Regions from separate parts of the Pseudomonas sp. FW300-N1A1 genome, predicted to be linked through region 2. Evidence: predicted binding sites of a transcription regulator. Region 2 holds the regulator's gene; the other holds the start of a gene.
The links. Region 2 encodes sigma-54, which starts transcription at its own class of promoters, with help from an activator protein. Its sites were predicted from a motif close to ANTGGCATNNANNTTGCTNT; they were not measured.
Positions count from the first base shown of each region.

Region 1 (10,356 bases), on a different contig from region 2:
TGTCGCCCAATGTCGCCCAGACCCCATCGCTCAGCAGCACGAAAGACTCACCGACACGCAACTCACCATCGAGGAAATCCAGCACCAGGTGTTGATCCAGTCCCAGTGCGCGCTTGAGCACATGCTGCATGCCCGGCTGCTCCCAGACGTGGTCCTCACTGATGCGTTGCAACTGATCGGCGTGCCAGCGGTAGACCCGGCAATCGCCGACATGGGCCAGGGTGAAGCGCCTTCCCCGCAGCACCAGCGCGCTGACGGTGGTCAGCAACGGCAGGCCGCCACCGTTGGCCTGCAACCAGCGATTTTGCGCAAGCAACAGACGGTCCAGCGCCTGTGCCACGCCCCAGGTCTGCGGCGTGGCGTAGTAGTCCAGGGCCAGGGCCTGCAAGGTGGTCCGGGCCGCGAGCCCGCCGTCGGCACATTGGCTGACACCGTCGGCGATGGCGAACAGGCAGCCCTTGCTGGCCGCCAGTTCAGCCGTTGGTGTAACCAGGCGCAGAGCGTCCTGGTTTTCCGCTCGAGGGCCAATGGCGCTGGCCTCGGCGAAGCTCAGTTGCAGGCTCATCGAAGGTCAGACCCGTGCCGCGGTCATGGCCGCCGAGCCCCAGGTGGTTCTCCAGCGGCGCTTGACCCCGTGCAGACCAAACCAGGCCAGGACACCCAGGCTGGCGAACAACCACAAGGCCAACTGATAGCTGCCCGTGCTCTGCTTGATAGCCCCCATGCCGGCCGCCAGGGCGAAGCCGCCGATGCCGCCCGCCATGCCGATCAGGCCGGTCATCACGCCGATCTCGCGCCGAAAGCGCTGCGGTACCAACTGGAACACCGCGCCATTGCCCGCGCCGAGGCCGAGCATGGTGCACACGAACAGCGCCAGTGCCGCGTAGGAGCTGGGCAGGTTGAAACCGACGGCTGCGATGCACACGGCGGCGACGGTGTACATCACCAGCAAGGTGCGGATGCCGCCAAAACGGTCCGCCAGGGCACCACCCAGGGGCCGCATCAAGCTGCCGCCGAATACGCACGCGGCGGTGTAGTAACCGGCGGTGACCGGGTTCAGGCCGTACTGGTCGTTGAAGTAACCGGGCAGGGCGCTGGCCAGGCCGATGAATCCGCCAAAGGTCACGCAGTAGAAGAACATGAACCACCAGCTGTCACGATCCGCGAGGGCCTTGAAGTAGTCGCTCATGGATTTGGCCTTGGGCCGCTCAGGTGCGTTTTTTGCCAGCCAGGCGAACACGATCAGGGTCAGGATCAGCGGGATCAAGGCGAAGCCGAACACGTTGCTCCAGCCAAACGCGGCCGCCAGGACCGGCGCGATCAGGGCGGCGAGCACGGTGCCCGAGTTGCCCGCACCGGCGATGCCCATGGCCTTGCCCTGGTGTTGTGGCGGATACCATTGCGAGGCCAGGGGCAGGGCGACGGCGAACGAAGCACCGGCCATGCCCAGGAACACGCCCAGCAACAAGGCTTGCTCGTAGGTGTGGATCCCCAGTTTCCAGGCGCCGAACAGGGCGCAGATGACAATCACCTGGCCAATCAGGCCGGCGGTTTTTGGTGACAGGCGATCGGCGAGCAAGCCCATGGCGAAGCGCAGGAAGGCGCCGGCCAGAATCGGCGTGGCCACCATCAGCCCGCGCTGTTGCGTGGTCAATTGCAGGTCGGCGGCGATTTGCACCGCCAGCGGGCCGAGCAGGTACCAGACCATGAAGCTCAGGTCAAAATACAGAAAGGCTGAGAACAGTGTCGGGGTATGGCCGGATTTCCAGAAGCTTGTGTTCATCGCGCACCTCAGCGGTTAAGAGTCTCGTAGCAAGTCGTGAGCTTTGCGGTGGGGCGCCGTGACGGCCGTACCACCGACCCCGGGCTGTGGGGCCAAAACGAAAAAACGCCGCTACCCGATTCGCCAGAGGCAAACGAGGTGAGCGACGTCTTTGTCGTGGGTGGGGCAACCGCCGTTGGTTACCTGTACCGATTACTTAGCGAGATCTGTGCCAACAGTCTGCTTTTGTGGCGAGGGAGCTTGCTCCCGCTGGGACGCGGAGCGTCCCAAAATTGCCTGCCACCATGTTTTATCTGACGGTTCACGACTGCTACGCAGCCGAGCGGGAGCAAGCTCCCTCGCCACAATGATCGGTTACCCCAGCAACTCGTTCATGGCAATGATCTGTTCCGCCACCTGGATCAGCTTTTGCTGGCGGCTCATGGCTTGGCGGCGCATTAGGGTGTAGGCCTGCTCTTCGTTGCACGCTTTCATTTTCATCAGCATGCCCTTGGCCAGCTCGATGCGCTTGCGCTCGGCCAGTTGCTGGTCCCGGGCGTGGAGTTGGGCGCGCAGGGCCTGGTCGCTTTCAAAGCGTGCCATGGCCACATCCAGGATCGGTTGCAGGCGTGCGGCATGAATGCCTTCGACAATGTAGGCACTGACGCCGGACTTGATGGCCTGGCGCATCACGCCCGGGTCGTGTTCGTCGGTGAACATCACAATCGGCCTTGGCTGGTCACGGCTGACCAGCACCACTTGCTCCAGCACATCGCGGCTGGGTGACTCGGTATCGATCAGGATCACGTCCGGGCGCACCGTTTCGACGCGCGCGGGCAGGTCGATGGTCAGGCCGGATTCGTCGATCACCTCGAATCCGGCTTCGGTCAGTGCGGTCTTGAGACGACCGACTTTTTTCGCGGTGTCGTTGATCAGCAGGATGCGTAACATGGTCGTGGCCTCCTGTCAGCGGCGGGCGAGCAGGGTGGGGGTGTCGGTCATGGCGTGCAGCGCGAAGCTGCGGGCATAGGTCGCGGGGTCCGAACCGTCCCAGACTTTGCCATCGATCAACTGGCTGCTGCGCATTGCCTGGCCCTCGGTACGGATTCCCAAGGCGCTGGCCGCGTCCCGGTACAGCGCCAGTTGCTGGACCTGACGGGCGACCGCCAGATAGTCCGGGTCTTCACGCAACAAGCCCCAGCGCCGAAATTGGGTCATGAACCACATGCCGTCGCTCAGGTACGGCACATTGACCTCGCCATTGCCATGAAAACGCAGCGCGTGAGGGTCCTGCCAGCGATTGCCAAGGCCGTCGGCATAGTCGCCCAGCAAGCGCGGCTCGATGCAGTCCAGCGGCATATCCAGGTAGTCGGGGGCGCTCAACAGTTGCGCGGTGCTGCGGCGATTTTCCGTGCTTTGCTCGATGAAACGGCTGGCCTCCAGGATCGCCATCACCAGCGCCCGGGCTGTGTTGGGATATTGCTCGACGAAGGCGCGGGTGCAGGCGAGGACTTTCTCCGGGTGATCGGGCCACAGGGCCTGGCTGGTTGCCAGGGTGAAGCCCAGGTTCTGCTTCACGGCGGCGGCGCTCCAGGGTTCGCCCACGCAAAAGCCGTCGATGCGACCGGCCTGCAGGTGCACGATCATTTGTGGCGGCGGTACCACGACGCTGTCGACATCGTGCAGCGGATGGATGCCCTGGCTGGCCAGCCAGTAATACAGCCACATGGCGTGGGTGCCGGTGGGAAAGGTCTGGGCGAAGGTCAGTTTTGGGCGACTTTGGTGCACGTGGCGATCCAGCGCCTCAGGACTGCTCACGCCTAGCCGGTGCAGGCCGTGGGAGAGGTTGATGCTCTGGCCGTTCTGGTTCAGGCCCATGAGCACCGCCATGTCGGTGGCCGCTACGCCCCCGATGCCCAGATGCACGGCATACACCAGCCCGTACAGGCTGTGGGCGGCATCCAGCTCGCCACTGACCAGTTTGTCCCGCAGGCTGGCCCAGGACGTTTGGCGCTTGAGGTTCAGGGTCAGGCCGTAGGGCTGGGCGAAGCCCTGGGTGGCGGCGACCACCACCGAGGCGCAGTCGCTCAGGGCCATGAAACCCAGGTTGATCGAGGTTTTTTCCGGGGCATCGCTGCCATTGACCCAGGCCAGCGGGCCGGCTGATGGTTCATTCATCGAGTGTGCACCTTCCAAAAAAACGTCGTCCCGGGCCCTTGCCAGAGCAAGGCCGGGGGACGACGCCATTGTCCTTTCCATCAGCAACGCGGGACTCATCCCGTCGTTGGCATGAGTGCTGATGCCAATCCCGGTGCAAGGCATATGCCATTGACGCCTGATTTCGTCGTGCGCCTCGCTTGCAACCCCGATGCCCGGCTATAATCGCCGCCTCATTTCGCCGCCAATCGAGTCAAGTCCGCCCATGTATACCCTGGCCCGCCAACTGCTGTTCAAACTCTCCCCGGAAACCTCCCACGATCTGTCCCTGGACCTGATCGGCGCGGGCGGGCGTCTGGGCCTGAACGGCTTGCTGTGCAAGGCACCGGCGCACGTGCCGGTGAATGTCATGGGCCTGGACTTTCCGAACCCGGTAGGGCTGGCGGCCGGCCTGGACAAGAATGGCGCGGCCATCGACGGCTTTGCCCAGCTGGGTTTTGGCTTCGTGGAAATCGGCACCATTACCCCGCGTCCGCAGCCGGGCAACCCCAAGCCGCGCATTTTTCGCTTGCCGCAGGCCGAGGCGATCATCAACCGCATGGGCTTCAACAACCTGGGCGTCGATCACCTGTTGGCGCGCGTTGCCGCCGCCAAGTACAAAGGCGTGCTGGGGATCAACATCGGCAAGAACTTTGACACCCCGGTCGAGCGTGCCGTCGACGACTACCTGATCTGCCTGGACAAGGTCTACGCCCATGCCAGCTACGTGACGGTCAACGTCAGCTCGCCCAACACCCCGGGCCTGCGCAGCCTGCAATTTGGCGATTCGCTCAAGCAGTTGCTCGAAGCCTTGCGCCAGCGCCAGGAAGACCTCGCCCAATTGCACGGCAAGCGCGTACCGCTGGCGATCAAGATCGCACCGGACATGACCGACGAAGAAACCGTTGAAGTGGCGCGGGCCCTGATCGAAACCGGCATGGACGCGGTGATCGCGACCAACACCACCCTGAGTCGTGTCGGTGTCGAAGGCATGGAGTTCGGTGACGAGGCGGGCGGTTTGTCCGGCGCCCCGGTACGCGACAAGAGCACGCACACGGTCAAGGTGCTGGCGGCTGAGCTGGCCGGACGCCTGCCGATCATCGCCGTGGGCGGGATCACCGAAGGCAAGCATGCGGCTGAGAAGATCGCCGCAGGTGCCAGCCTGGTGCAGCTCTACTCCGGGTTCATCTACAAAGGCCCGGCGCTGATTCGTGAATCGGTGGATGCGATCGCGGCAATGCGTTAACCCAAAACCCGAGGGAAAGGATCATGTGTGGCGAGGGAGCTTGCTCCCGCTGGGGCGCGAAGCGGCCCTGAAACCAGCGAACGAGGTGCTTCAGGAGTCATGCGGCGTCTGAACAGGGGCCGCTCCGCTGCCCAGCGGGAGCAAGCTCCCTCGCCACAAACGCAGGTTTACAGTAGATTTTGAGTGGACTGCAGGCATAAAAAAGGGCTCCTCGAGGGAGCCCCTGGGCCGAAGCCCGCCGTCCGGAGAGGACGTGCGTGGTTAAGTCGTTACCTGATCAAGTTGTCGTGTCGGAATGTGTGCCCTGTTTAGCCGACGGCGTGAAGTTCGTTGAGTCTATGGATTCCCGCAGTGCCGGTCATACCGTCCCAGTTGTCGCCGCGTCCTTCTCGCCAGCCGTTAATCCAGGCTTGGCGTACCGACGGTAGAGTAAATGGGCAAAGCTCACGGGATTTGCCACCAACGCCATATTGATATCCGCGCAAAAATGCTCTTTCCAACGGATCACGCTTAAGTCTTCTCATAGGGTGTTTCCCTCACTTGTTGACTGTATTTGTCGCGTCGACCTCTATCGAGGTCAGGCAGGAAAACTCCTGCCGTTGGGGGCTCGCTGCCGGCGTCGCGAGCCAAGGTGTTGACGTCGTTGCGGCGTCAACCTGAGTTGAGTTCTAACCAATGAGTCACATCGAGGGAATGATCGTTTTGTCATAAGAACGTAACGATAAAGATGCTAAGGCCATAAGTAACACGACGTGATTTGTGTCGTATTTGGCCAAAGCCCCCTGCGATCAGCCTCTCACTGGATGATGAGGTTAATGCTTTAGAAAAAATGTCCACCCGTTGTACTCGGGTACTATTCGACGAAGGGTCGAGTTATGACATTTTGTTGCATCGAATTTTTTATCTGCCCGGGCATCTAAGCTCATTCCAGTCCATCGACTGGTTGAGCGGCCAGGGTGGGACGGCACACCTTCGTGCCACGCGAGCGCTCTTTTAGAAAAGCGCTTGATTGAAAACCGAGCGGTCAATGCGTTGCCCGTTCACTTATTGCCAAAGGCCCTGGAACCCCCATGTCGGATCGTTACGAACTCTTCCTCACTTGCCCTAAAGGCCTCGAAGGCCTGCTTATCGAGGAAGCCGTCGGGCTTGGCCTTGAGGAAGCGCGCGAGCACACCTCGGCCGTGCGTGGCATGGCCACCATGGAAACTGCCTATCGTCTGTGCCTGTGGTCGCGCCTGGCGAACCGGGTCCTGATTGTCCTCAAGCGTTTCGCGATGAAGGACGCCGAAGACCTGTATCACGGCGTGCTGGATGTCGAGTGGCAGGACCATATGCTGCCTGACGGCACCCTGGCGGTGGAGTTCAGCGGTCACGGTTCGGGCATCGACAACACCCACTTCGGTGCGTTGAAGGTCAAGGACGCCATCGTCGACAAGCTGCGCACCCCGTCGGGCGAGCGCCCGTCCATCGACAAGCTCAACCCGGACCTGCGCATTCACCTGCGCCTGGACCGTGGCGAAGCGATCCTGTCCCTGGACCTGTCCGGTCACAGCCTGCACCAGCGCGGCTACCGCCTGCAGCAAGGTGCTGCGCCGCTGAAGGAAAACCTCGCGGCGGCGATCCTGATCCGTTCCGGCTGGCCACGCATTGCCGCTCAAGGCGGCGCACTGGCTGACCCGATGTGCGGCGTCGGGACCTTCCTGGTCGAAGCGGCGATGATCGCCGCCGATATGGCGCCGAACCTGCGCCGTGAGCAGTGGGGTTTCACCGCCTGGCTGGGTCACGTGCCGGCATTGTGGAAAAAGCTCCACGAAGAAGCCTCAGAGCGCGCCGCTGCCGGCCTGGCCAAACCACCGCTGTGGATTCGCGGGTACGAAGCCGACCCACGACTGATTCAACCGGGTCGTAACAACGTCGAACGCGCCGGCCTGAGCGAGTGGATCAAGATTTACCAGGGCGAAGTCGCGACGTTCGAGCCGCGCCCGGACCAGAACCAGAAAGGCCTGGTGATCTGCAACCCTCCATACGGCGAGCGCCTGGGCGACGAGGCGAGTTTGCTCTATCTCTACCAGAACCTTGGCGAGCGCCTGCGTCAGGCCTGCCTGAACTGGGAAGCGGCCGTGTTCACCGGCGCGCCGGACCTGGGCAAGCGCATGGGCATCCGCAGCCACAAGCAGTATTCGTTCTGGAACGGCGCGCTGCCGTGCAAGCTGCTGCTGATCAAAGTCCTGCCGGACCAGTTCGTCACAGGCGAGCGCCGTACACCGGAACAGCGCCAGGCCGAGCGTGAGCAAGCGGTCTACGATCAGTTGCCGGTCGAGCCGCAAGAGCGTCAGTACAACAAGAACGGCAACCCGATCAAACCTGCGCCGGCACCGGCACCCGTGGTTGAGCAGGCGCGCCTGAGCGAAGGCGGGCAGATGTTTGCCAACCGCCTGCAGAAGAACCTCAAGGCCATGGGCAAGTGGGTCAAGCGCGAAGGCATCGATTGCTACCGCGTCTACGATGCCGACATGCCTGAGTACTCGATGGCCATCGACCTGTATCACGACTGGGTCCACGTCCAGGAGTACGCGGCGCCGAAATCCATCGACCCGGAAAAAGCCTCGGTGCGCATGTTCGATGCCCTGGCGGCCATTCCGCAGGCCTTGAACGTCGACAAGAGCCGCGTCGTGGTCAAGCGCCGCGAGCGTCAGAGCGGCACCCGCCAGTACGAGCGTCAAAGTGCTCAGGGCAAGTTCGTCGAAGTCAACGAAGGCGGCGTCAAGTTGCTGGTCAACCTGACCGACTACCTCGACACCGGCCTGTTCCTGGACCACCGCCCAATGCGCATGCGGATCCAGAAAGAGGCGGCCGGCAAGCGCTTCCTCAATCTGTTCTGCTACACCGCCACCGCCAGTGTGCATGCGGCCAAGGGCGGCGCACGCAGCACCACCAGCGTCGACTTGTCGAAAACCTACCTGGACTGGGCGCGTCGCAACCTGTCGCTCAATGGTTTCTCGGACAAGAACCGCCTGGAGCAGGGTGATGTCATGGCCTGGCTGGAAGCCAACCGGGACGAGTTCGAGATGATCTTCATCGATCCGCCGACCTTCTCCAACTCCAAGCGCATGGAAGGCATCTTCGACGTCCAGCGTGACCACGTGCAGCTGCTGGACCTGGCCATGGCGCGCCTGGCGCCGGGCGGCGTGTTGTACTTCTCCAACAACTTCCGCAAGTTCCAGCTCGAAGAGAACCTCGTGGCGCGCTATGCCGTCGAGGAAATCACCGCGCAAACCATCGACCCGGACTTTGCCCGTAACGGCAAGATCCACCGTGCCTGGAAAATCATGGCGCGCTAAGGGGTGTCGGCCCCATGGAGCCTCGATGTTTCGAGGCTCTGGGGGCTGGATTTCCTGGCTAACCACATGGCAAATAGCTGTAACGTCTGCAAAGCCAGGGTGACGCCGACGCGCGCTGGCGTTCAGGGTTTTTGCTTATGTCGCTGTACACCGCACGCCCAAAAATCCTGGGCTTGATCAGTGAAAACGTTTCGGCCTGGCTCGTGGCACTGCTGGTGCTGCTGGCCGGACGACACTGACTGCGCACCACCAGCAGGTGGCGCAGCGTTTTCAATCCGTTCCTCGTCGAAACAGCTCAGCCATTGGCGCGAAGAGTATCGCGTGCTGTTGGCGGTCGAGTTGTGGCACAGCCTGCGTCATCTGCCGATCGATGGATTGGGCACGGTGACGGCCAGTTTCGGCATCGCCAGCTGGCGCCACGGCGAAGGGGCGGACGCCTTGTTGTTGCGCGCCGACTCGGGGGTGTATGCCGCCAAGGAGGCGGGACGGGATCGGGTCGAGGCAGAGTTGGTGTAGCACGCCGCTGTGGCCAGGGAACAAAGGTCCCTGGCAACGTGGGTGCGCAGACTGCCGGTAAGGCTTACAGCACCGAAGCGGTCGCCGCCAGTTTCGGCTGGCGGTACAGGTCCAGCAGCACTTGATCGAGTACCGACGAGGCGCCAAACGGTGCCTTGTCGTTGAGGATCGCCACCACGGCCCAGGTGTTGCCGTTGTTGTCGCGGCTGAAGCCGGCAATGGCGCGAACGGTGTTCAGGGTGCCGGTCTTGACGTGGGCCTCACCGCGCATGGCGGTGGTCTTGAGGCGCTTGCGCATGGTGCCGTCCATGCCGGAAATCGGCATCGAGCTGACGAACTCGGCCGAGTACGGGCTTCTCCAGGCGGCCTGCAGCATGCTTGCCATCTCCCGGGCACTCACCCGTTCCGCGCGCGACAGGCCCGAACCGTTCTCCATCACCAGGTGCGAGGCGGTAATGCCCTTTTTCGCCAGCCACTGGCGCACGACGCGCTGGGCGGCCCTGGCGTCGTCGCCATCGGCGTCGGTACGGTATTTCGCACCCAGGCTCAGGAACAACTGCTGGGCCATGGTGTTGTTACTGTATTTGTTGATGTCGCGGATGATTTCCGCCAGGTCCGGCGAGAAGGCCCGGGCCAGGACCTTGGCGTCTTTTGGTACCGAAGCCAGGCGATCCTTGCCCTGGATGCTGCCGCCCAGTTCCTGCCAGATCGCCCGTACGGCACCGGCGGTGTAGGTGGCATGGTCGAGCAGCGAGAGGTAGGTCTGCGAGCTGCAGCCCTCGCCGAGCTGGCCGGCCACGGTCACGGCCACGCTGCCGTCGGCCTGGGGCACCGGGTTGTAGCGCACACCACCGGTGCATTGCTTGGAGTTGACGGCCTTGACCTGGTTATCGATGCGCACGGTGGCGATCGGCGGTTCAACCGACACCAGCACCCGGCCCGAGTCATTGCGGGCCACGAAGCGCAGGGCCTTGAGGTTGACCAGCAGGGCGTCCGGCTTGACCAGGAACGGCTTGTTATCGTCATTGCCGTCGTCATTGAATTGCGGCAATTGCGGCTGGATGAAGAAGCTGCGGTCCAGCACCAGATCGCCCGTGACTTGCTGCACGCCATTGGCCCGCAGGTCGCGCATCAGCAGCCAGAGCTTTTCCATGTTCAGCTTCGGATCGCCGCCACCCTTGAGGTACAGGTTGCCATGCAGGATCCCGCCGCTCAGGGTGCCGTCGGTGTAGAACTCGGTTTTCCACTGGTGGTTCGGGCCGAGCATCTCCAGGGCGGCATAGGTGGTGACCAGC
Region 1 is NZ_JBYTBK010000006.1:43,695-54,050, forward strand. It holds gene AC3WQN_RS06885 (bifunctional protein-serine/threonine kinase/phosphatase) at 1-565, opposite strand, end outside; gene AC3WQN_RS06890 (nitrate/nitrite transporter) at 572-1,783, opposite strand; gene AC3WQN_RS06895 (ANTAR domain-containing response regulator) at 2,138-2,713, opposite strand; gene AC3WQN_RS06900 (CmpA/NrtA family ABC transporter substrate-binding protein) at 2,729-3,940, opposite strand; gene AC3WQN_RS06905 (quinone-dependent dihydroorotate dehydrogenase) at 4,185-5,204, shown strand; gene rmf (ribosome modulation factor) at 5,513-5,728, opposite strand; gene rlmKL (bifunctional 23S rRNA (guanine(2069)-N(7))-methyltransferase RlmK/23S rRNA (guanine(2445)-N(2))-methyltransferase RlmL) at 6,275-8,545, shown strand; partial or broken gene AC3WQN_RS06920 (diguanylate cyclase domain-containing protein) at 8,870-9,061, shown strand; gene dacB (D-alanyl-D-alanine carboxypeptidase/D-alanyl-D-alanine endopeptidase) at 9,126-10,356, opposite strand, start outside.
Region 1: a site for sigma-54 is predicted at 4,073-4,092, ahead of AC3WQN_RS06900 (CmpA/NrtA family ABC transporter substrate-binding protein). Genes of this name have one in related genera too.

Region 2 (10,356 bases):
TCCTGACTCGCCGTTGGCCAAGGCCGCCGAGGTCAACCTCAATGTCCACGTCGAACATGAGGCCTGCCCGCTGAACCTGGCGCCAACCTCATCGACGACTGCCGCCCTGGTCATGGGCGATGCGCTGGCGGTTGCCCTGCTGGAAGCGCGCGGCTTTACGGCGGAAGACTTCGCTTTTTCGCACCCCGGTGGCGCACTGGGCCGCCGTCTGTTGCTCAAGGTGGAAAGTGTCATGCACGCCGGGGACGAGCTGCCCTGTGTCGCGCGCGGCACCCCGCTCAAAGACGCATTGATGGAAATGACCCGCAAGGGCCTGGGCATGACCGCGGTACTGGAGGCTGACGGGAAACTGGCCGGGATCTTCACTGACGGCGACCTGCGCCGCACCCTGGATCGCAGCATCGACATCCACAACACCACCATCGACACCGTCATGACCCCTCACGGCAAGACCGCCCGCGCCGACATGCTGGCCGCAGAAGCCCTGAAAATCATGGAAGACAACAGAATCAACGCATTGGTAGTGGTGGACAAGGACGATCGCCCCGTTGGCGCCTTCAACCTGTCCGACCTGCTGCGCGCGGGAGTCATGTAATGAACACCGACCTGCTGCAACGCGGCAAAAACATCAGGCTGGCCGTGTTCGACGTCGATGGCGTCCTGACCGATGGGCGCCTGTACTTCCTCGAAGACGGCAGCGAGTTCAAGTCGTTCAACACCCTGGACGGCCAGGGCATCAAAATGTTGATGGCCACGGGTGTAACAACGGCCATAATCAGTGGTCGTAAGACCCCGCTCGTCGAGAAGCGCGCAAAAAATCTCGGGATTCCCCACCTGTTTCAGGGGCGCGAGGACAAACTGGTCGTACTCGACAGCCTTCTCGCGCAGCTGGGCCTGAGCTATGAGCAGGTTGCCTATCTGGGTGACGACCTGCCTGACCTGCCGGTGATTCGCCGTGTCGGCCTGGGCATGGCCGTCGCCAACGCTGCAAGTTTCGTTCGCGAACACGCCCACGGCACTACCCTTGCCCGTGGAGGCGAAGGTGCAGCACGCGAATTTTGCGAATTGATTCTACGCGCCCAAGGCAACCTTGAAGCCGCCAACGCCGCGTACCTGTGAGCCATTTATGCTGAGCAAAAAGTTTCGCAACATATTGTTTTTCGGGGCCATTGCCGCGCTGCTCGCGGCTGTTGGCTATTGGAATATCAGTCCAGAACGCTTTCTCGACAAGCCGGTAACGGTGGTCAACGAGAGCGAGATCGACTTCTATGCAACCAACGCCCATAGCGTGCAGTACCTGCCCGACGGCAAGTTGCAGTACGAAATGACCTCCGACAAGGTCGAGCACGTCAAGGCCAGCGATGTGACACTGGTGACCAAGCCGGACCTGCAGCTGTATCGCGGCACCGAGTTTCCCTGGCACGTCCAGAGTGAGCGTGGCGAGGTCAACCCTGGCGGCACCGAAGTCGAACTGATCGACTCGGTACGCATTGCGCGCACCGACGCAAAGGACCGCGCGATGATCATTACCAGCAGCCGCATGACCGTATTCCCGCAGCAGCAATATGCGCAGACCCAGCAAGCCGTTAGAATCGACGGTGCTGGCGGTGTATCGACGGGGACCGGCATGAAAGCGTATTTGAAAGAAAGCAGGATACACCTGCTATCGAACGTAAGAGGACAGTATGAGGCTCGTTAAAACCCTCCCTATTTTGCTCAGTCTGGGCGCAGCACTGGGAAGCGTGAGCGCCTGGGCTCTGCCGAACGATAGAGATCAACCTATCCGCATTCAGGCCGACGACGCACAGCTGGACGACAAGAACGGCATCGCCACTTACAAAGGTGACGTGATCATCACCCAGGGCACGATGAAGGTCACCGGCAACACCGTGACTATCACTCGCACAGCGGCTGGCGATATCGACGTCGTGACCTCGGTGGGCAACCTGGCCTACTTCGAGCAGATGCAAACCGCGGGCGACACCAAGCCTGTCCAGGGTTATGGGGTGACTATCCAGTACCACGCTTCGCAAGACCGCGTCGTGCTGATCGATCGCGCCAAAGTCGTCGACAAGGATGGCAACATCACCCAAGGCGAGAAAATCGTCTACGACACCAACAAAAAGCTCGCCAGCGCCGGTCGCGCGACGGGCAGCAAGGTCACCGAACAACGCCCGCGCATCGACATGGTGATTCAGCCTAAAAAGAAAACCGACGAGCAAAAGGCCCCTTAAATGGCAACTCTGAAAGCCCAGCATCTGGCCAAGAGCTACAAGAGTCGCCAGGTCGTGCGTGACGTCAGCCTGTCGATCGACAGCGGCCAGATTGTTGGCCTGCTAGGCCCGAATGGCGCCGGCAAGACCACCTGTTTCTACATGATCGTGGGCCTGGTCCAGGCCGACCAGGGACGCGTGCTGATCGATGACCTGGACGTCAGCCACCAACCCATGCACGGGCGTGCACGGGCGGGCATCGGCTATCTTCCGCAAGAAGCGTCGATCTTCCGCAAACTGTCGGTCGCCGACAACATCATGGCCATTCTCGAAACCCGCAAGGAACTCGACAACGCCGGTCGGCGCAAGGAGCTGGAAAGCCTGCTTCAGGAATTCCACATCAACCACATTCGTGAAAACCTGGGCATGAGCCTTTCCGGCGGTGAACGTCGCCGCGTGGAAATCGCACGCGCGCTGGCCACGGCACCGAAGTTCATCCTGCTCGACGAACCCTTCGCCGGCGTGGACCCTATTTCGGTAGGTGACATCAAGCAGATCATTCACCACCTCAAGGCCAAGGGCATTGGCGTACTGATCACGGACCACAACGTCCGCGAAACCCTGGACATCTGCGAAACGGCCTACATCGTCAACGACGGCCAACTGATCGCCGAAGGCGACGCTGAAACCATCCTGGCCAACGAGCTGGTCAAGGAAGTGTATCTGGGCCATGAGTTCCGCCTCTAGGCGCCGAGGCGCCTGGAGAGTTGCCGGGGCGTAATGTCAATGCGGTCGTGAATGTTTTTATTGTCTCAACGCTCTAGGCAAACACTTCAGTTTCAGGCATATAATTTGCTTATGTTTGGCGCTTCGGCGCCCTGTAGTGGATGGCGCATGTGCGCCGGCGAATAAGGTGTTAAGCCCCAGCCATGAAACCATCGCTAGTCTTGAGAATGGGCCAGCAGCTGACGATGACACCGCAGCTGCAACAGGCCATCCGCCTGCTCCAATTGTCGACCCTGGACCTGCAACAGGAAATCCAGGAAGCATTGGAGTCCAATCCAATGCTCGAACGTCAGGAAGACGGCGACGACTTCGATAACGCCGATCCAATGGCGGACAACATCGAGCAGAAACCCAACACCGAGATCCAGGAACCCTCCTACCAGGAAACCGCCCCCACGGTGGATAACCTTGAAGAGGGTGAATGGAACGAGCGCATTCCCAACGAACTCCCCGTCGACACCGCCTGGGAAGACGTTTACCAGACCAGCGCCAGCAGCCTGCCCAGCAACGATGACGACGAGTGGGACTTCACCACCCGCACATCGGCTGGCGAGAGCCTGCAGAGCCACCTGCTCTGGCAATTGAACCTGGCGCCGATGTCCGACACCGACCGCCTGATCGCCGTCACGCTGATCGACTGCATCAACAATCAGGGCTACCTGGACGAAACCCTCGAAGAAATTCTCGAGGCCTTCGACCCGGAACTGGACATCGAACTGGACGAAATCGAAGCCGTCCTGCACCGCATCCAGCAATTCGAGCCTGCCGGCATCGGCGCCCGCAACCTGGGCGAATGCCTGCTGCTGCAATTGCGCCAGTTGCCGGCCAAGACCCCGTGGCTGGCCGAAGCCAAACGCCTGGTCACCGACTACATCGACCTGCTTGGCAGCCGCGACTACAGTCAGTTGATGCGCCGCATGAAGCTCAAGGAAGACGAGCTGCGCCAGGTCATCGAGTTGGTGCAGAGCCTCAATCCGCGCCCTGGCTCGCAAATCGAGTCCAGCGAAGCCGAGTACGTGGTGCCCGACGTCATCGTACGCAAGGACAACGAACGCTGGCTGGTGGAGCTCAACCAGGAATCGGTGCCACGCCTGCGCGTCAATCCACAGTACGCCGGCTTCGTCCGCCGTGCCGACACCAGCGCCGACAACACCTTCATGCGCAATCAGTTGCAGGAAGCCCGCTGGTTCATCAAGAGCCTGCAAAGCCGCAACGAAACCCTGATGAAAGTGGCCACCCAGATCGTCGAGCACCAGCGCGGCTTTCTCGAGTATGGCGACGAGGCGATGAAACCGCTGGTCCTGCACGACATCGCAGAAGCCGTTGGCATGCACGAGTCGACCATTTCACGGGTGACCACACAAAAATTCATGCATACCCCGCGCGGTATTTATGAACTGAAATATTTTTTCTCCAGTCACGTCAGCACCTCCGAGGGCGGTGAATGCTCGTCCACAGCGATTCGCGCGATCATCAAAAAACTGGTTGCCGCGGAAAATCAGAAAAAGCCGTTGAGTGACAGCAAGATCGCTGGTTTACTGGAGGCACAAGGCATTCAGGTAGCCCGTCGTACCGTCGCCAAGTACCGCGAGTCCCTCGGGATCGCGCCTTCGAGCGAACGCAAGCGATTGATGTAACGGGCCAGGCCACCGCGTTCCAGGGTGTATTCGATTTTTCGGAAACATCCTAGTGGCAGGCAACTCAGCCTGCCGCCTTATGCACTGGCAACGAAGGAGAAGCTGTATGCAAGTCAACATCAGTGGACACCAACTGGAAGTGACCGAACCTCTGCGCACCTACATCGGCGAAAAACTCGACCGATTGGAGCGGCATTTCGACAAGATCACCAACGTGCAGGTCACGATGAATGTCGAGAAGCTGTTGCAGAAAATCGAAGCCACGCTGCATATCCCCGGCGGAGAAGTGGTTGCCAATGCCGAGCATACGGACATGTATGCCGCCATCGACCTGCTGACCGACAAGCTGGATCGCCAACTCAAAAAGCATAAGGAAAAGACCCAGAGCCTCCTCCAGGGCGCGACCGGTCGTTAACACCCCCAACCCATGATCCGACTTGAAAGCATCCTGACCCCCGGCCGTTCCCTGGTGAACGTGCCGGGCGGCAGTAAAAAACGTGCCCTTGAACAGATAGCCAACCTGATCGCCCGGGAAGTCCCGGAGCTGGAGATGCAGGATGTCTTCGAGAGCCTGATTGCCCGTGAAAAACTCGGCTCGACCGGTTTTGGCAACGGCATCGCCATTCCCCATTGCCGCCTCAAAGGTTGCGAGTCGCCCATCAGCGCCTTGATGCACCTGGACGCGCCTATTGATTTCGACGCCATCGACGGCGCGCCGGTCGACCTGCTGTTCGTCCTGCTGGTCCCCCAAGCCGCCACCGATGCGCACCTGGAACTGCTACGCCAGATCGCCAGCATGCTCGACCGCAAGGAAGTCCGCGATCGCCTGCGCAGCGCCACCAGCAGCGAAGCCTTGTATCAGGTTGTCCTGGACGAGCAAAACGGTCACTAACCATGCGCCTGATCATCGTCAGCGGCCGATCCGGCTCCGGTAAAAGCACAGCCCTCGATGTACTGGAGGACAACGGCTATTACTGCATCGATAACCTGCCAGCCGGGCTGCTACCGGAATTGGCCGAGAACGCCCTGATCCACAACGAATTGACCCAGCCACTGGTGGCGGTGTCCATCGACGCGCGTAACCTGCCGAGCCACTTGACGCGCTTCCCCGAGTTGCTGGAAGAAGTCCGCGCCCGGCACATAAAATGCGACGTGCTGTTTCTGGACGCCGACGAAGAGACCCTGCTCAAGCGCTTCTCGGAAACCCGCCGTCGCCATCCGCTGAGCAGCGCCAACCGCTCGCTGGCCGAAGCCATTCAGGATGAGACCACCCTGCTGGGGCCGATAGCCGACCTGGCGGACCTCAAGGTCAATACGACCAACCTGAACCTCTACCAGCTTCGCGACACCATCAAGCTGCGCCTGCTGAACCAGCCGGAGCCAGGCACCGCGTTCCTGGTGGAGTCTTTCGGGTTCAAGCGTGGCATGCCAGTCGATGCCGACCTGGTATTCGATGTGCGCTGCCTGCCCAACCCTTACTGGAAGCCGGAACTGCGCGCCCAATCCGGGCTGGACCAACCGGTTGCCGAGTACCTGGCTGCCCAGCCGGATGTTGAAGAAATGTTCCAGGACATTTCCAGCTACCTGCTCAAGTGGCTACCCCGCTTTGCGGCGAGTAATCGCGCCTACGTCACCATTGCCATTGGCTGTACCGGTGGGCATCACCGCTCCGTCTACCTGACCGAGCGCCTGGGTCAACTCCTGCAAAAAACCTTGAAGAACGTCCAGGTTCGCCACCGCGACCTTAGCTAAAGGATTCACTCCGCGATGCCTGCTCTGGAAATTGAAATCATCAACAAACTGGGCCTGCATGCCCGCGCCTCCGCTAAGTTCGTGGGTGTTGCAGGTCAGTATCCCTGCCAGATCAAGGCTGGCCGCAGCCCCGAAAGCATGGTCGATGGTAAAAGCATCATGGCAATGATGATGCTGGCGGCCGGCAAAGGCACCAGAATCCACCTGAAGACCGAAGGTGAGCAAGAGCAGGAAGCACTGGACGCGCTGGTGACATTGATCAACAACTTCTTCGACGAAGGCGAGTAAGCGCACACCTCTTTGGTGAACAAGCTTGTGTGGCGAGGGAGCGTGCTCCCGCTGGGCCGGGCTGGCGCTCCAGTGCGCAGCGCCCCTGGAACCCTCCCGCGACGTGTGACAGGTGCAGCGCCTCTACGCCATTCAGCCCAACGCCGTATCCATCACCATCATCAGACAGAACCCGACCAGCAGCCCCAGGCTGGCCAGCTTGTCGTGACCGTTGCGACGCGATTCGGGGATGACCTCGTGAGTCACCACCAACAGCATCGCGCCTGCCGCCAGCGCCAAGCCCAGCGGCAAGATGACTTCGGCCAGACTCACCAGCCAGGCGCACAGCAACGCAAAAACCGGCTCGACCAGGCCTGATGCGGCGCCGATCAGGAATGCCCTGGCCCGTGACATCCCGGCCCCGGCCAATACCAAGGCAATCACCAGCCCTTCCGGCACGTCCTGCAGCGCGATGCCCATGGCGAGGCTATCGGCATCCGCCATGCCGCCACCGGCCGAGACACCCACTGCCATGCCTTCAGGGATGTTGTGAGCAATGATTGCAAACACGAACAGCCAGATACGCGGAGGGATGACCGGGTGCTCCAGGGTGCCAACCAGCATCTGCGGCGTTGCACCGGACATCTTGCGGTCCACCACGAACAGTCCGAACGCCCCCAGCATGATGCCGAGACAGATCAGGCCGCTGGACGCCCAGGGTGACAGTCCCAGGCTTTCAGCCGCCGCGATACCGGGCACGATCAGCGAAAACGCCGTGGCGGCCAACATGACCCCAGCGCCAAAACCCAGCAAAGTATCACTGAGCGCCACCGGCATCCGGCGGATGACCAGTACCGGCACCGCCCCCAAGGCCGTACCCAGCGCACAGATAGCCCCGCCTTGCAGCGCCCGCATCAACTTTGGCTCAAGGTTCAGCCACGCCAGGCCGTGGGCAACCAGCAAGGTAAAGCCCGCCAACAACAAGAGCGACCCCACTGCATAACGAAACATTCGCCCACTGCTGATCGTCAGTATTTCAGTGCCCATAGTCGGCCTTAGTTCTTTTTGTTGTCAGGACTCAAACCAGCGCTGCCTGGTAGCGCCGGGCAACTTCCGGCCAATGGATTACGTTATAGAACGCATTGATGTATTCAGGGCGACGGTTCTGATAGCGCAGGTAATAGGCGTGTTCCCAGACATCCAGGCCGAGAATCGGCGTATTGCCGCTCATCAACGGGCTGTCCTGGTTACCGCTGCTTTCTACCACCAGGGTCTTGCGCGGGGTCACGCTCAACCACGCCCAACCGCTGCCAAAACGCGTCAGCGCAGCCTTGGTAAAAGCATCCTTGAAGCTGTCGAAACCACCCAACTGCCCGTCGATGGCCCTGGCCAGCTCGCCTTCTGGCTTGCCGCCGCCATTGGGCACCATGACCGCCCAGAACAGTGAATGGTTAGCGTGCCCGCCGCCTTGGTTGACCACGGCGGCACGAAGTTTTTCCGGCAACTGCGCAACGCCGGCCACCAGGCGCTCCACCGGCCACTCGGCAAATTCAGTGCCTTCAACGGCTGCATTGAGGTTGTTGATGTAGGTCTGATGGTGCTTGGTGTAATGGATTTCCATGGTTTGCGCATCGATATGCGGTTCCAGGGCATCGTAGGCGTATGGCAGGGCCGGCAAGGTAAAAGCCATTTCAATGAACTCCATGATGAGCGCGCGCCTTGGTCGGCTGCGCAGCGGTATCGATATGCAGCAAGCGGTGGGTGCGCGGGTATTCACCGTGCTCGCTGATGAAATTGAGCAACTCGACGTAGGTCTTGCTGCTTTGGCGTAGCGCGGCTTCGCGCAGGGCGGGCAGCAGACGCGAGTCCTGCATGGTCTGTAATAGCCGTTGATGGATGGCGCACAAGTACTCGGCGCTCTCCTCCGGCTGGTTCAGACGTAAATGCAGATCTGCGAGGTTGTGATGGGAAATCACGCAGGCAGCGACCGCTTCATCGGCATCCGGCCACCGCTCGTACAACACCTGGGCCAATGCCAGCGCCTGCAGATAGTGCTCGCGGGCATCCACCAACTCGCCCAGCATGAAGCAGCGGTTGGCCCTTTCGATCGTGCGTTTCCAGTGCTCCATGGTGAGTCTCCAAAGCGTTAGCGGTGATTACACGCCGCCTGCGGTGAGCTTCTCGGGATTGAGCAACTCTTCGAGTTGGCGGAGCGTGAGGTCCGTGTGTTCAAGCGCCACATCGATCACCGGGCGACCTTGCTGGTAAGCGGTCTTGGCAATTTCAGCGGCCTTCTGGTAGCCAATGATCGGATTGAGCGCCGTGACCAGGATCGGATTGCGCGACAGCGCTTCCTTGAGCTTGGCCTCGTTGACCTTGAAACTGGCAATGGCCTTGTCAGCGAGCAGGCGACTGGAATTGGCCAGCAGTTCAATGCTGCTCAACAGGTTCTGGGCAATGATCGGCAGCATGACGTTCAGCTCGAAGTTGCCCGACTGGCCCGCCACTGTGATGACCGTGTCATTGCCGATCACTTGGGCGGCGACCATCGCCGTCGCCTCTGGAATCACCGGATTGACCTTGCCCGGCATGATCGACGATCCCGGCTGCAAGCCTTCCAGTTCGATTTCTCCCAGGCCTGCCAAGGGGCCAGAGTTCATCCAGCGCAGGTCATTGGCGATTTTCATCAGTGACACGGCCGTGGTCTTGAGTTGGCCAGAAACCGCAACCGCCGTGTCCTGGGAGCCGATCAGCGCGAACAGATCCTTGCCCGGCGTGAACTGCACCTGGGTCAGCGCGCTCAATTGCTGACTGAACAACGCTGCAAACTGCGGGTGAGCATTGATCCCGGTGCCGACTGCCGTGCCGCCCTGGGCCAGGGATTGCAGGGCGGGCAACAGACCCTGCAAATGACCGATGTTGGCCTTGAGTTGTTGTGCCCAACCGTTGAGCACCTGACTCATGCGTACCGGCATGGCATCCATCAAATGCGTACGGCCGGTCTTGATGAAGGGGTGCACCTGTTCAGCCTTGCGCTCGATCACCTGGACCAGATGCACCAGTGCAGGCAGCAATTGCTCGTGAAGCGCCAGCGCCGCGCTGACATGGATGGTGGTCGGGATGATGTCGTTGCTGCTCTGGCCACAATTGACATGATCGTTCGGATTGACCGGTTCGCCGAGCAATCGACTGGCCAGGGTGGCGATCACCTCGTTGGCGTTCATATTGGAGCTGGTGCCGGAGCCGGTCTGGAAGATATCCACCGGGAAGTGCGGCATGTAGTCGCCTTCGAGCAGGCCTTGGGCAGCATCGACAATGGCCTTGCCCTGAGCTTCGCTCAGTTGCTTGAGCTCGACGTTGGCTTTGGCGGCGGCAGCCTTGGCGAGGATCAGGGCGCGAATGAACTGGGCCGGCATCCGCTGCCCACTGACGGGAAAGTTATCCACGGCGCGCTGGGTCTGGGCACCGTACAAGGCGTCTACAGGGACTTGCAGTTCACCCATGCTGTCACGTTCGATACGAGTGTTAGTCATCAGGAAATCCTTGCACCAGTTCAGTCAGAGAAATCGAGGGCTGCAACTCGCAGGTCGCCAGTTGCCAGGTGTAGCGCTGCTAGCGTTTGAGCCGGCAGTTGCACAATGAGAGGCGCTCCAGATCACGCAATGGGCGCCAGGCCTGGTCCAGGCACAGGTTGCGCCAGT
Region 2 is NZ_JBYTBK010000051.1:19,732-30,087, forward strand. It holds gene AC3WQN_RS23270 (KpsF/GutQ family sugar-phosphate isomerase) at 1-595, shown strand, start outside; gene AC3WQN_RS23275 (KdsC family phosphatase) at 595-1,119, shown strand; gene lptC (LPS export ABC transporter periplasmic protein LptC) at 1,127-1,699, shown strand; gene lptA (lipopolysaccharide transport periplasmic protein LptA) at 1,686-2,234, shown strand; gene lptB (LPS export ABC transporter ATP-binding protein) at 2,235-2,960, shown strand; gene AC3WQN_RS23295 (RNA polymerase factor sigma-54) at 3,143-4,636, shown strand; gene hpf (ribosome hibernation-promoting factor, HPF/YfiA family) at 4,743-5,051, shown strand; gene ptsN (PTS IIA-like nitrogen regulatory protein PtsN) at 5,064-5,528, shown strand; gene rapZ (RNase adapter RapZ) at 5,531-6,388, shown strand; gene AC3WQN_RS23315 (HPr family phosphocarrier protein) at 6,404-6,676, shown strand; gene AC3WQN_RS23320 (ZIP family metal transporter) at 6,809-7,702, opposite strand; gene AC3WQN_RS23325 (superoxide dismutase) at 7,734-8,345, opposite strand; gene AC3WQN_RS23330 (DUF2753 family protein) at 8,347-8,784, opposite strand; gene AC3WQN_RS23335 (class II fumarate hydratase) at 8,812-10,188, opposite strand; partial or broken gene AC3WQN_RS23340 (FagA protein) at 10,181-10,356, opposite strand, start outside.